DNA from 2 places in the Pseudoalteromonas sp. MelDa3 genome. Region 2 is predicted to be linked to the other one. Evidence: riboswitches for the same ligand, from Rfam matches in the RefSeq annotation. Region 2 holds a riboswitch; the other holds the start of a gene.
What was found. A riboswitch is a leader RNA that binds a small molecule or an ion and turns the genes downstream of it on or off. The one in region 2 is predicted to bind cobalamin.

Region 1 (5,011 bases), on a different contig from region 2:
CGTTGTTTACTATCACGACGAAGCTCAACTAAAGCAAACCAATGAAATGATAGCTCAACTGCAAAGCCATGTGAGTGAGCCAATTGTGACAGAAGTCAGCCCTGCCACCACGTATTATCCAGCAGAGCATTATCATCAAGATTACTATAACGAAAACCCACAGCAGGGTTACTGTAGTATTTTAATAGCACCTAAATTACATAAATTTGAAACCGTATTTAAAGAGTTCTTAGTTGACTAGCTAATTTGAGCAGTTAAATTGATTAGTTAAACTTAGCTACACATTAAAAAGCCCGACATAAGTCGGGCTTTCTAATATTAATAAATACCGTTAAAACTGGTAGCTTGCGCCTGCAAAAAAGCGACGCTCTGGCGTGTTGTAGTAATACACTTGACCCGTTGTAAAATCAGTATTTGAATCAACAGCGTTATACTCTTTATCAAATAAGTTTTCTACACGAAGCGAAACTTCAATATGCTCATTTACTTGATAATTACCCGCTAAGTTCCAAAGCGTGTATGACCCTAAACGCGTCACAGCACCTTGTCGGTCGCTACGGTATTGCATGTCTAAGCTCGCATCAAACGCACCAAACTGTTTTGCAAGTTCCCAATTAAATGTACGTTTAGCAACATTGCGCAGCTCTGCGCCCGTTTCTTCGTCTTCTGCACTTAAATAAGCAAAGTTAAGGTTGCTATCAAAACCAAAAAACTGCTGAGATAAGCTAAATTCAACCCCTTCATAACGTGCTTCATCAATATTAGCTAATGCAAAGTTTGCATCGTAATCAATTTTATCTTCTATATCGTTTCTAAAAATTGCAACATCAACTTGCGCAATATCAAAGTCCACACTCAAACCTAACTCACGGTTTACTGATTTTTCAGGCTGTAAATCAGGGTTACCATAAAGTGGGAAATATAAATCGTTAAATGTAGGGGCTTTAAAGCCAGTACTTTGGCTTATACGAAATGTTGCATCTTCAGATAAATGATAACCCGCAGCGGCTGTATACGTTGTTTCGTCGCCAAATTGCTCGTCGTCATCTTGGCGAACAGTTAAATTAGCTAATACTTTATCTGCATCGTAGTAAGCACCTACAAACACAGCAAGTACATCTCGGCTGTCTTCAACAAATAGTTGCGAACTATGAGATACATCATCGTTGTACCAATTAACACCACCACTAATGTTAAGCTCATCAGATAATAGGTATTGGCCGTTATAATCAATTTGTGTGCGTTTAGTTATAAAAGTACTTGTTGTTGGTCCAACTGAAAAATCGACATATGTATTGTCTGAATCATCCGTTGCTAGCGCTAAATCAATACTGTGCGTTTGGTTAGTGTAGTTTTTACTCCAACCTGCAGAAAGCTGATAGTTTTTAAAATCATCTCGTTCAATCGTACTGTCGGCTGGGCTAAAGCGGCTGTCGTAATCTGCGAAACCTTCACTGTATTGACCTAATAACTTAAAGTCGCCGTAGTGTGCATCAGTATAATTTACTTTAAAACCAAGATTTTTATTTTCATAGCCATCTTCATCTGGTGCTACGCCTTGCAGTACATCAAAGTTATCTGTTTTTTCAAAGCCTGCATTAAATGCTGTTGTTATATCGCCTGATTTTACAGAGCCTGCCACTTGATAATTTTGGTAAGAATCAGAACCAAACGTAGCACTCACAGATAAGTTATCTGATTCACGCGTTATAATGTTAATTACGCCAGCAAGTGCATCAGAGCCGTAAACAGCCGCGCGAGAACCCTTAATAATTTCAATGCGTTCAATACTATTTAGAGGGACATTATTTAATGCTTTTTGACCAAGTGTTGCTGAGCCCGTACGTACACCATCAATCAAAATTAGCGTATCGCCAGAGCCAGTACCACGAAGTGACACACCTGTATTTTGGCCAAAACCACCGTTTGGATTAACCTGAAAACCAACTCGAGTGCTTAATAAGGTTGGTAAATCGCGTACGTTGCTTGCTTCTATTTCTGCACGCTCAATAACATTTACACTTGCTAAAACGTCATTGATTGATTGCTCAAATTTATTAGCTGTAACGGTTATTTTTTCAATTGATTGCTCTGCGCCAAACACAGAAAATGAAAGCGCAGCAGAAATAGCAACGCCTAAAGTTGTTTTGTTTAACATGATGTCCCCTACCTTTGCCCACCGCAAAGATTTAAGTAAGTAAGATTGCATCAAGGCCGGTCTCCGGACTCAGTAAGCAAATCAAAATATGCAATACTTTACCGTTGCGGGGGCAGTGTTGGGCTTGTAGTCATCATGAAAACGCACCAACTTCCCGATTATCCTGCTAAAAAAATCATTACATGAAGTGGCTAGCAAGCACCTTGAAAATATGTCGCTATTGTGAGTATTTTGTTTACAAATGTCAATGGACGTCTATACAGCTAAAAACATTTAAAATGCAGTTGGGGGCTAGTATAGTTTGAAGAAACTCCATATTTATCAAGTAGCTTCTTAAGTTGTATTTGTGTAGTAGGTAAGCTTAGTATTTCATCCATTTTATTACTAGTGATCTTATTTGATTTAGAGTTAACTAAAAAGTGCGTTTTATAAACGGCATCTGGTACGTTACTTTTATAGAGTAAATCCATATTAAAAGTATTTTGATTTTTAAAATATTGGTAAGCAATATTATTTAAAACGCCTACTTCCGCGCGCTTTAATAGCAGCATTTTAACCACATTGAATTCATCAATGGTTAAACTTACTTGATGTTCCTCACTTAAAAATTCGGCATCGGTATTAAATCCAGCAAATTGATACGAGTACCCCAGAACCCCAACCTTTGTTAATGACGTAATGTCGTCAAAGTAAGCTTGCTCATTTGTATTTTCTTTAAGCGTATAAAGCTCATTTTTGGTAATGGTATAAAATTCGGTTTTTTCAATGTTTTCTTGCGCTGATAGTGGGATCCATTGCAGTGCCATTAAAAATAAAACATCAAAATTATTTTTTTCAACTGACAAAGCAAGCCTTTTTACAGGTAGAGAATTAAGTACGAAATTAAACTCCTGCTGTGCTCCGTTTAAAATCTTAATAAACTCAGGAGCAAAACCCTGTTTTTTTTGCGCATTAATAATAATGGGAAAGTAGCCATCTTCAACCAGTACATCAATATCAACTGTTTTTGATAAGCTTGGTTTGGTAAATGTAAGCAAAACAAATAACAAAAATAATTGATGACGTTTCATTTTAATACCTTCTAGTGTGAAGTACTTAATTGCATGTGATTAAATATAATAGCTTAAATATCAAAAAGGAGATTAATACATACGGGAGTATCTAGGCAGCAAAGAGGGATAATAGTGAGATATTTAAAAAGAGTAAGTAGCTTCAATCTGTCTGTAAGTATAAACAGATTAAAGCATGCTTAATTTAAAACTATTTATTAATTAATCGCGGAAATTTTTAAACTGAAAAGGTTGACCTAGCTCAGCACTGCGCACTACTTGCATAGCCTCTTGAAGATCGTCACGTTTTTTACCCGTTACACGTACTTCTTCGCCTTGGATAGCAGCTTGAACTTTAACTTTAGAGTCTTTAATGGCTTTAACTACTTTTTTAGCCATGTCCTTTTCGATACCTTGCTTTAAGCCAACGTTACGAAATACATTTTTACCTGCACGGGTAATATCTTGAAGCTCTAAGCTTGATACATCCATACCACGCTTAGATATTTTGTTAGCTAAAATATCAAATAATTGCATAACCTGAGAGTCTGCTTCAGCTTTAAGCTTAATTGTTTTGTCATTTAGCTCAATAGATGCATCAACGCCTCTAAAGTCAAAGCGAGTCTCTAGCTCACGATTTGCATTATCAACGGCGTTTTTAGCTTCGTTCATTTCTACTTCAGATACAATATCAAATGAAGGCATTGGTTTGCTCCTAACTATTTAATCTTAATTTTATGTGGTAATTATAACGCTAAAATTATAAATCTTTACATTTTTCTGCATCTTGTTCAGGTGCGATATTAAATTAGTTTGATATACTTGCGCCTCTTTTTTAAGCGATTTTAGGATTTGTCGTGACAAGGCGTGTTTATCAAGCAATTTTTTTAATCAGCATAGTAGCTTTTACCTTTTTATTTGCCAAAGAAATAAAAGGTGGCGTTGTAAATTTATTTCCTCATGTTGATAAAGTGGCCCATTTTGGGATTTTTTTTATACTAGCCATAATAATGGATAAAGCGTTTAAGCTTCCTTTATATGCGCAAATACTTTTATTGGCAGGTTATGGCGCCTCTATAGAAATAATGCAAGACGCACTTCCATATAGGCAAGCATCACTCGGTGATTTTTTTGCTGATTTTGCAGGTGCCGCAAGCTACTTTTTACTTAGAGTAATTTTTACACCTCGAAAAAAGAACCCGTATGGCTAATATTTTAATTGTCGGCGATGGTGCTATTGGCTTGTTACTTGGTCATTTTCTAAGTGCGTCGCATAATGTCAGTGTTTTAACTCGCAAAAGCCCAACAAATACCCGCTTTTATAGTCGAGGTAAGGGGGCATCTAAAAAAATTGACGCACAATTTATTACATTAAATCAGCTAAATAAAGCAGCTGAATTTGATGTTGTTTTATTTACCGTTAAAGCCTTTCAAGTACTTGATGCATTTACGCAAATAAAGCCATTTTTACCAAATCATTGCTCTGTTGTACTTTCGCATAACGGAATGGGTAATGTTGATGAGGTAAATAGCCAACTAAGCACTCACCAAGCACTCTACTTTTTAACTACAAGCATAGCGGGCTTTAAATCAAACCAATACATTGTGCAGCACACTGGTGAGGGACAAAGTGTTATTGGTGCTTGTAATGAATTAGCTTTTCAAAATAGCGCGCCAATAGCTGATATTTTTAAAGTGATACCCAGCCTAAAGTTTACTAATAACATTCAGCAGCTTCGTTTTGAAAAACTACTCGTAAATATTGCCATTAACCCATTAAGCGCTTTAAGTAATGTAAAAAATG
Region 2 (5,011 bases):
TATTACGCAGTCTGCAGTGAGCTTTAGAATTCGCCAATTAGAGCAAGGGCTTGGTGTTAATTTGTTTATTCGCCAGCGTAATAATATTCAACTTACAGCACCTGGCGAGCGCTTATTACCGCACGCACAAATGATTATTACGGGCATGCAGCGCGCCAAAGTCGATGTTGCACTTGCCGACAATATGCATAAGCAAATTAGCTTAGCAGGAACGCCTAATATTTGGGATGCTTTTTTACAGTTTGGTATAACAAATATTGTATCGGCGATGCCGGGCGTGTCGTTGGTTGCAGAAGTTAAAGCACAACAAGAGAGCACTCGACTTTTATTAGAGCGTACTCTCGATTTGGCAATATTATTTGATCCGCCAAAAGTAGATGAATTAGTGGTAGAGCGAATTTGTGAGTTGCCAATCATTCCAGTAAGCGGATACGACACCGCAACGAACGAAAACTTTTTTGATAATCAATATGTGTATGTTGATTGGGGAACTACTTTTTCTCTTTGGCATGCGCGTCAGTTTACAGGAAAAACGCCACCTTACTTTAGAACCAGCACGGGACGTATTGCACTTGATTTAATACTGCAATGTGGTGGTAGTGCATTTATACCTCAAGTATTGGTTGAAGGGCATTTAGAAAAAGGTGAGTTGTTTCATGTTAAAGGGGTAGAAAACACCTCAAGAGACGTATTTATAGCGTATCACAGAGACAACGAGCAAAAAGAGCTAATAGAAACCTTAGTTAATTTACTTTCGAAAATGACGCCAAGCTTGTCATTAAAGCAAGATAAGTAAGTACGACCACTTACTAGGCTTTCATGTTATTTTGATTTCACATTTAATGCATTTTTATTAACAAAAAAAGACATTAATATTTCCGTTGTAATATTACTGTCATTTATGAATGACAAAATGCAGCAGTTTTGAAAATTAGTCTTTTGTGATTATCCAAGGAAATAACATGAAATTTGTAAAATCGAGCTTATGCTTAGCACTATTAAGTGGTTTATCTTTTAATGCACTTGCCGACGTAGACATTTACGGTAAAGCGAATGTAACAGTGCAATCATCTGATGATGGCGAAGGGTCTTTTACCGAGATAAAAAGTAATGCATCTCGTCTTGGTGTTAAAGGTTCTGAAAAAATAAATGATAGTTTAGAAGCGGTATATAAGTTTGAGTTTCAAGTTGATGTGTCTGATGCTGATTCAAAAGGCGATAACGACGACAATATTTCTGCGCGTAACCAATATGTTGGTTTAAAAGGTGCGTTTGGTCAGGTTGTAATTGGTCGTAACGATACTGCGCTTAAGCAATCTCAAGGTAAGTTAGATTTATTTAACGATCTTGAAGGCGACATTAAAAATGTATTTAAAGGTGAAAACCGCTTAGGAAATACAGTTAGTTATTCATCAAACTCATACGAAGGCTTTAAAGTACTTGCTACTTTTGTAGCTGAAGATGATGTAGACGCTGATAACGGTTACTCAATGGCGGTGACATACGGTGACGTGGCACTTAAAAAGAGCGCGGTATACGCCTCTATTGCAGCCGATAGTGAAGTAAATGGCTACGACGTAGTGCGTGCATCAATCCAAGGTAAAGTTGAAAACTTTAAATTGGGCGCAATGTACCAAACACAAGAAGCAGTAGATGGCAGCGCAGAAGCGGATGGTTACTTGCTAAATGCTGCTTACAGCATGGGTAACAACACATTTAAAGTGCAATACCAAGATATGGACTTTGACGACAGCGACGATAAGTCAGCAATTTCAGTTGGTCTTGATCACAAATTAAATAAAAATATTAAAGTATTTGGTTTTTATTCAAGCTTCGATATGGACAACAACGTTGACCAAGACTACGTAGGCTTAGGTATGGAATACAAGTTTTAACTATTCGCTAAATTAGTTAAAACACTCTCTTTTTAACCGCGCTCTTTTGAGCGCGGTTTTTTTTGCTTTAAATTATTTACCCGCCCATAATAGACCCTCATTTGGAATGAGGTGCAAATCCTCAACTATTCCCGTAACTGTAATTAGTACAACGCTTTAAGTCAGATACAAATGAGCAATACCAATCAGCATAAATATTTGAACAATTTAACGAATTAAATTTATCGCTTAATAGGTTCTATATCTAAATAGATTGGTATAATTTTTTAACGAGCGGGTTTACTCATTTTTATTAATGCACTAGTTATTGTTAGCTGTATTGTTAGTGAGTACACGCCTACCAAGGACTCACTGTTGCACACTAAATCAGCGCTAAACACGCCTTTACTTAACGTTAAAAATGTTTCGTGGGGGATTGCCAATAAAAGCATTTTAAATAATATTAATTTGCAAATATCGCCAGGTAAATTTGTGGGTTTAATAGGCCCAAATGGGGCGGGTAAGTCGAGTTTGCTGCGTTGTTTATATCGTTTTAACCGGCCAATATCAGGGCAGGTTACTTTTAATAACCACGATATTTGGCAACTTAAAAGTGAAGATTATGCAAAGCAAGTCGCTGTGGTACTTCAAGAAACACCTTCGCAATTTAACTTAAGCGTATTTGATGTTATTGCACTTGGGCTTACGCCTCATAAATCGCTATTTAGCTCAATAACTAACATTGATAAACAAAAAATCATTCAAGCAATCAATACAGTCGGGTTGGAAGATCATAGTGATCAAAGCTTTGAGTCGCTCTCAGGCGGTGAAAAGCAACGTGCCTTGATAGCCCGCGCCATAGTCCAGCAACCTCAACTGTTAATAATGGACGAGCCAACTAGCCATTTAGATGTTAAATACCAAATACAGGTTATGGAGCTTGCTAAATCGTTGGGTGTAACGGTATTTGCATCGTTTCATGATTTAAACTTAGCCTCTGCAATGTGCGATGAACTAGTGGTTATTAAAAATGGTGAAATTACGCATACAGGCACGCCAACTGAGGTATTAACCGAAAGCATGTTAGGCGACGTTTTTGGTGTCTGCGCCCAAGTAAATGACCACCCGCAAATATCGAAGTCGGGAAATAGCATCCCTCATATCACTTACTTTTATGGTTACAAATAATATGAGCGCAGTTAATAATCGCCACTCATTTGCGCTTTTTATAAGTGCTGCAGCTGCTTTATTTAGCTTATTTGCAGCACTTAGTTTTGGTGCAGTAGAGACCTCACTTCAAGACGTACTTAATAGCTTTTTACTCTCAAATGATGCGTCTTTTAATACGCGTATTATTTTTGAACTAAGAATGCCACGCACATTACTCGCCTTTTTAGCTGGCTCTGGTTTAGCAATTGCGGGGCTTATTTTACAAACGGTAACGCGTAACCCTTTAGCCGATCCTTACTTATTTGGTATATCGTCGGGTGCCTCATTTGGTGTGGTGTTACTTATGGCATTAGCAGGCATTAGCGCAGGCTTTATGCTATCGGCAGCAGCACTGCTGGGCAGCTTACTCGCTATGAGTTTATTAATACTTATTGCAGGTAGGCAGCAAAGTGCACAGGTAGAATCAATGTTATTAGCTGGTGTTGCTCTGTCGTTTTTATTTAGTGCGTTTACCAGCTTGTTGCTTTATTGGAGCGACCCTCAGGCGGTAGCCGCTATTTTATTTTGGACACTGGGCAGCTTCGCTCGTGCGCAGTGGGCTACGCTTTGGTTACCTTTATTGGTAATTACATTGTGTACGTTTGTAATGCTGAGCTATAGAAGGCAGCTCAATGCCATGTTACTTGGCGATGAAAGCGCAATTACATTAGGTGTTAGGGTCCAGCGCTTTAGAATACTTATGCTGGTTTTGAGCTCATTAATTACCGCTGTGCTGGTAGCTATGTGTGGTGGTATTGGGTTTGTAGGATTAATGGTACCGCACATTGTGCGCTTTTTTATATCCCAAGGCACCATCGCGGGATTGCTAGTAACCAGCTTAGTGGGCGGTACATTTATGGTGTGGGTTGATGTACTTTCGCGCTCATTGCTAAAAAACCAAGAATTGCCCGTAGGTGTTATAACCGCTGCTATTGGTAGCGTGTTCTTTTTGAGTTTATTGTTTTTTAGAAAGCGAAGGGTGTAATTCCATGAAAACCTTAATGGTGCAAGGCACTACTTCCGACGCAGGTAAAAGTACCCTAGTTGCAGCCCTTTGCAGGGTATTTGCTAAGCGAGGGGTAAAGGTTGCGCCTTTTAAACCACAAAATATGGCACTTAATAGCGCAGTAACAAAAGATGGTGGCGAAATTGGTCGTGCGCAAGCTTTGCAAGCAATAGCAGCTAAAGTAGAGCCCGAAATAGACTTTAATCCTATTTTACTTAAACCTAATAGCGATACGGGCGCACAAGTGATTATTCACGGAAAAGCCATTAGTAATATGGAAGCGGGTAAATATCACGACTATAAAAAAGTGGCGATGGATGCAGTAATAACCTCACATAACCGCTTAGCTAAATGCTTTGATTTACTCCTTGTTGAAGGGGCAGGTAGCCCTGCTGAAATAAACCTGCGTGAAAACGATATTGCCAATATGGGTTACGCCGAAGAGGTAGATTGTCCTGTCATTATTATTGCCGATATTGATAAAGGTGGTGTGTTTGCACATTTGGTAGGTACGCTTGCGTTGTTAAGCGAGTCAGAACAGGCGCGTGTAAAAGGCTTTGTTATAAACCGCTTTAGAGGCGATGTAGGTTTGCTGCAAGGCGGGCTAGATTGGCTTGAAGAATACACAAACAAACCCGTGCTTGGCGTATTACCTTATTTGCACGACCTCGCGCTTGATGCTGAAGACGCTGTTGCAATTGATAATAACGTAACCAACGCCACAATTAATATTGCAGTGCTACTTGTTCCCCACATTAGTAACCACACCGATTTTGATGCACTGCGTTTGCACCCAAACATTAATATAAATTATGTGCGCCATACCCAAACGATCCCAGACGTTGATCTGATAATTCTCCCTGGCAGTAAAAATGTGCTGGGCGATTTAAATTTTTTGAAAAATGAAGGCTGGGACACTCAA

Region 1: another riboswitch for cobalamin. It lies ahead of CXF89_RS07165 (TonB-dependent receptor domain-containing protein); the one in region 2 lies ahead of CXF89_RS01620 (ABC transporter ATP-binding protein).

Annotation. Positions count from the first base shown of each region.
Region 1 is NZ_PJBR01000024.1:32,609-37,619, forward strand. Features, by position in the region: gene msrA (peptide-methionine (S)-S-oxide reductase MsrA) at 1-241, shown strand, start outside; gene CXF89_RS07165 (TonB-dependent receptor domain-containing protein) at 332-2,158, opposite strand; cobalamin riboswitch at 2,195-2,379, opposite strand; gene CXF89_RS07170 (type 2 periplasmic-binding domain-containing protein) at 2,422-3,228, opposite strand; gene CXF89_RS07175 (YajQ family cyclic di-GMP-binding protein) at 3,430-3,912, opposite strand; gene CXF89_RS07180 (VanZ family protein) at 4,065-4,418, shown strand; gene CXF89_RS07185 (ketopantoate reductase family protein) at 4,411-5,011, shown strand, end outside.
Region 2 is NZ_PJBR01000006.1:13,859-18,869, forward strand. Features, by position in the region: gene CXF89_RS01610 (LysR family transcriptional regulator) at 1-796, shown strand, start outside; gene CXF89_RS01615 (porin) at 963-1,895, shown strand; cobalamin riboswitch at 1,963-2,087, shown strand; gene CXF89_RS01620 (ABC transporter ATP-binding protein) at 2,250-3,062, shown strand; gene CXF89_RS01625 (FecCD family ABC transporter permease) at 3,064-4,068, shown strand; gene CXF89_RS01630 (cobyric acid synthase) at 4,073-5,011, shown strand, end outside.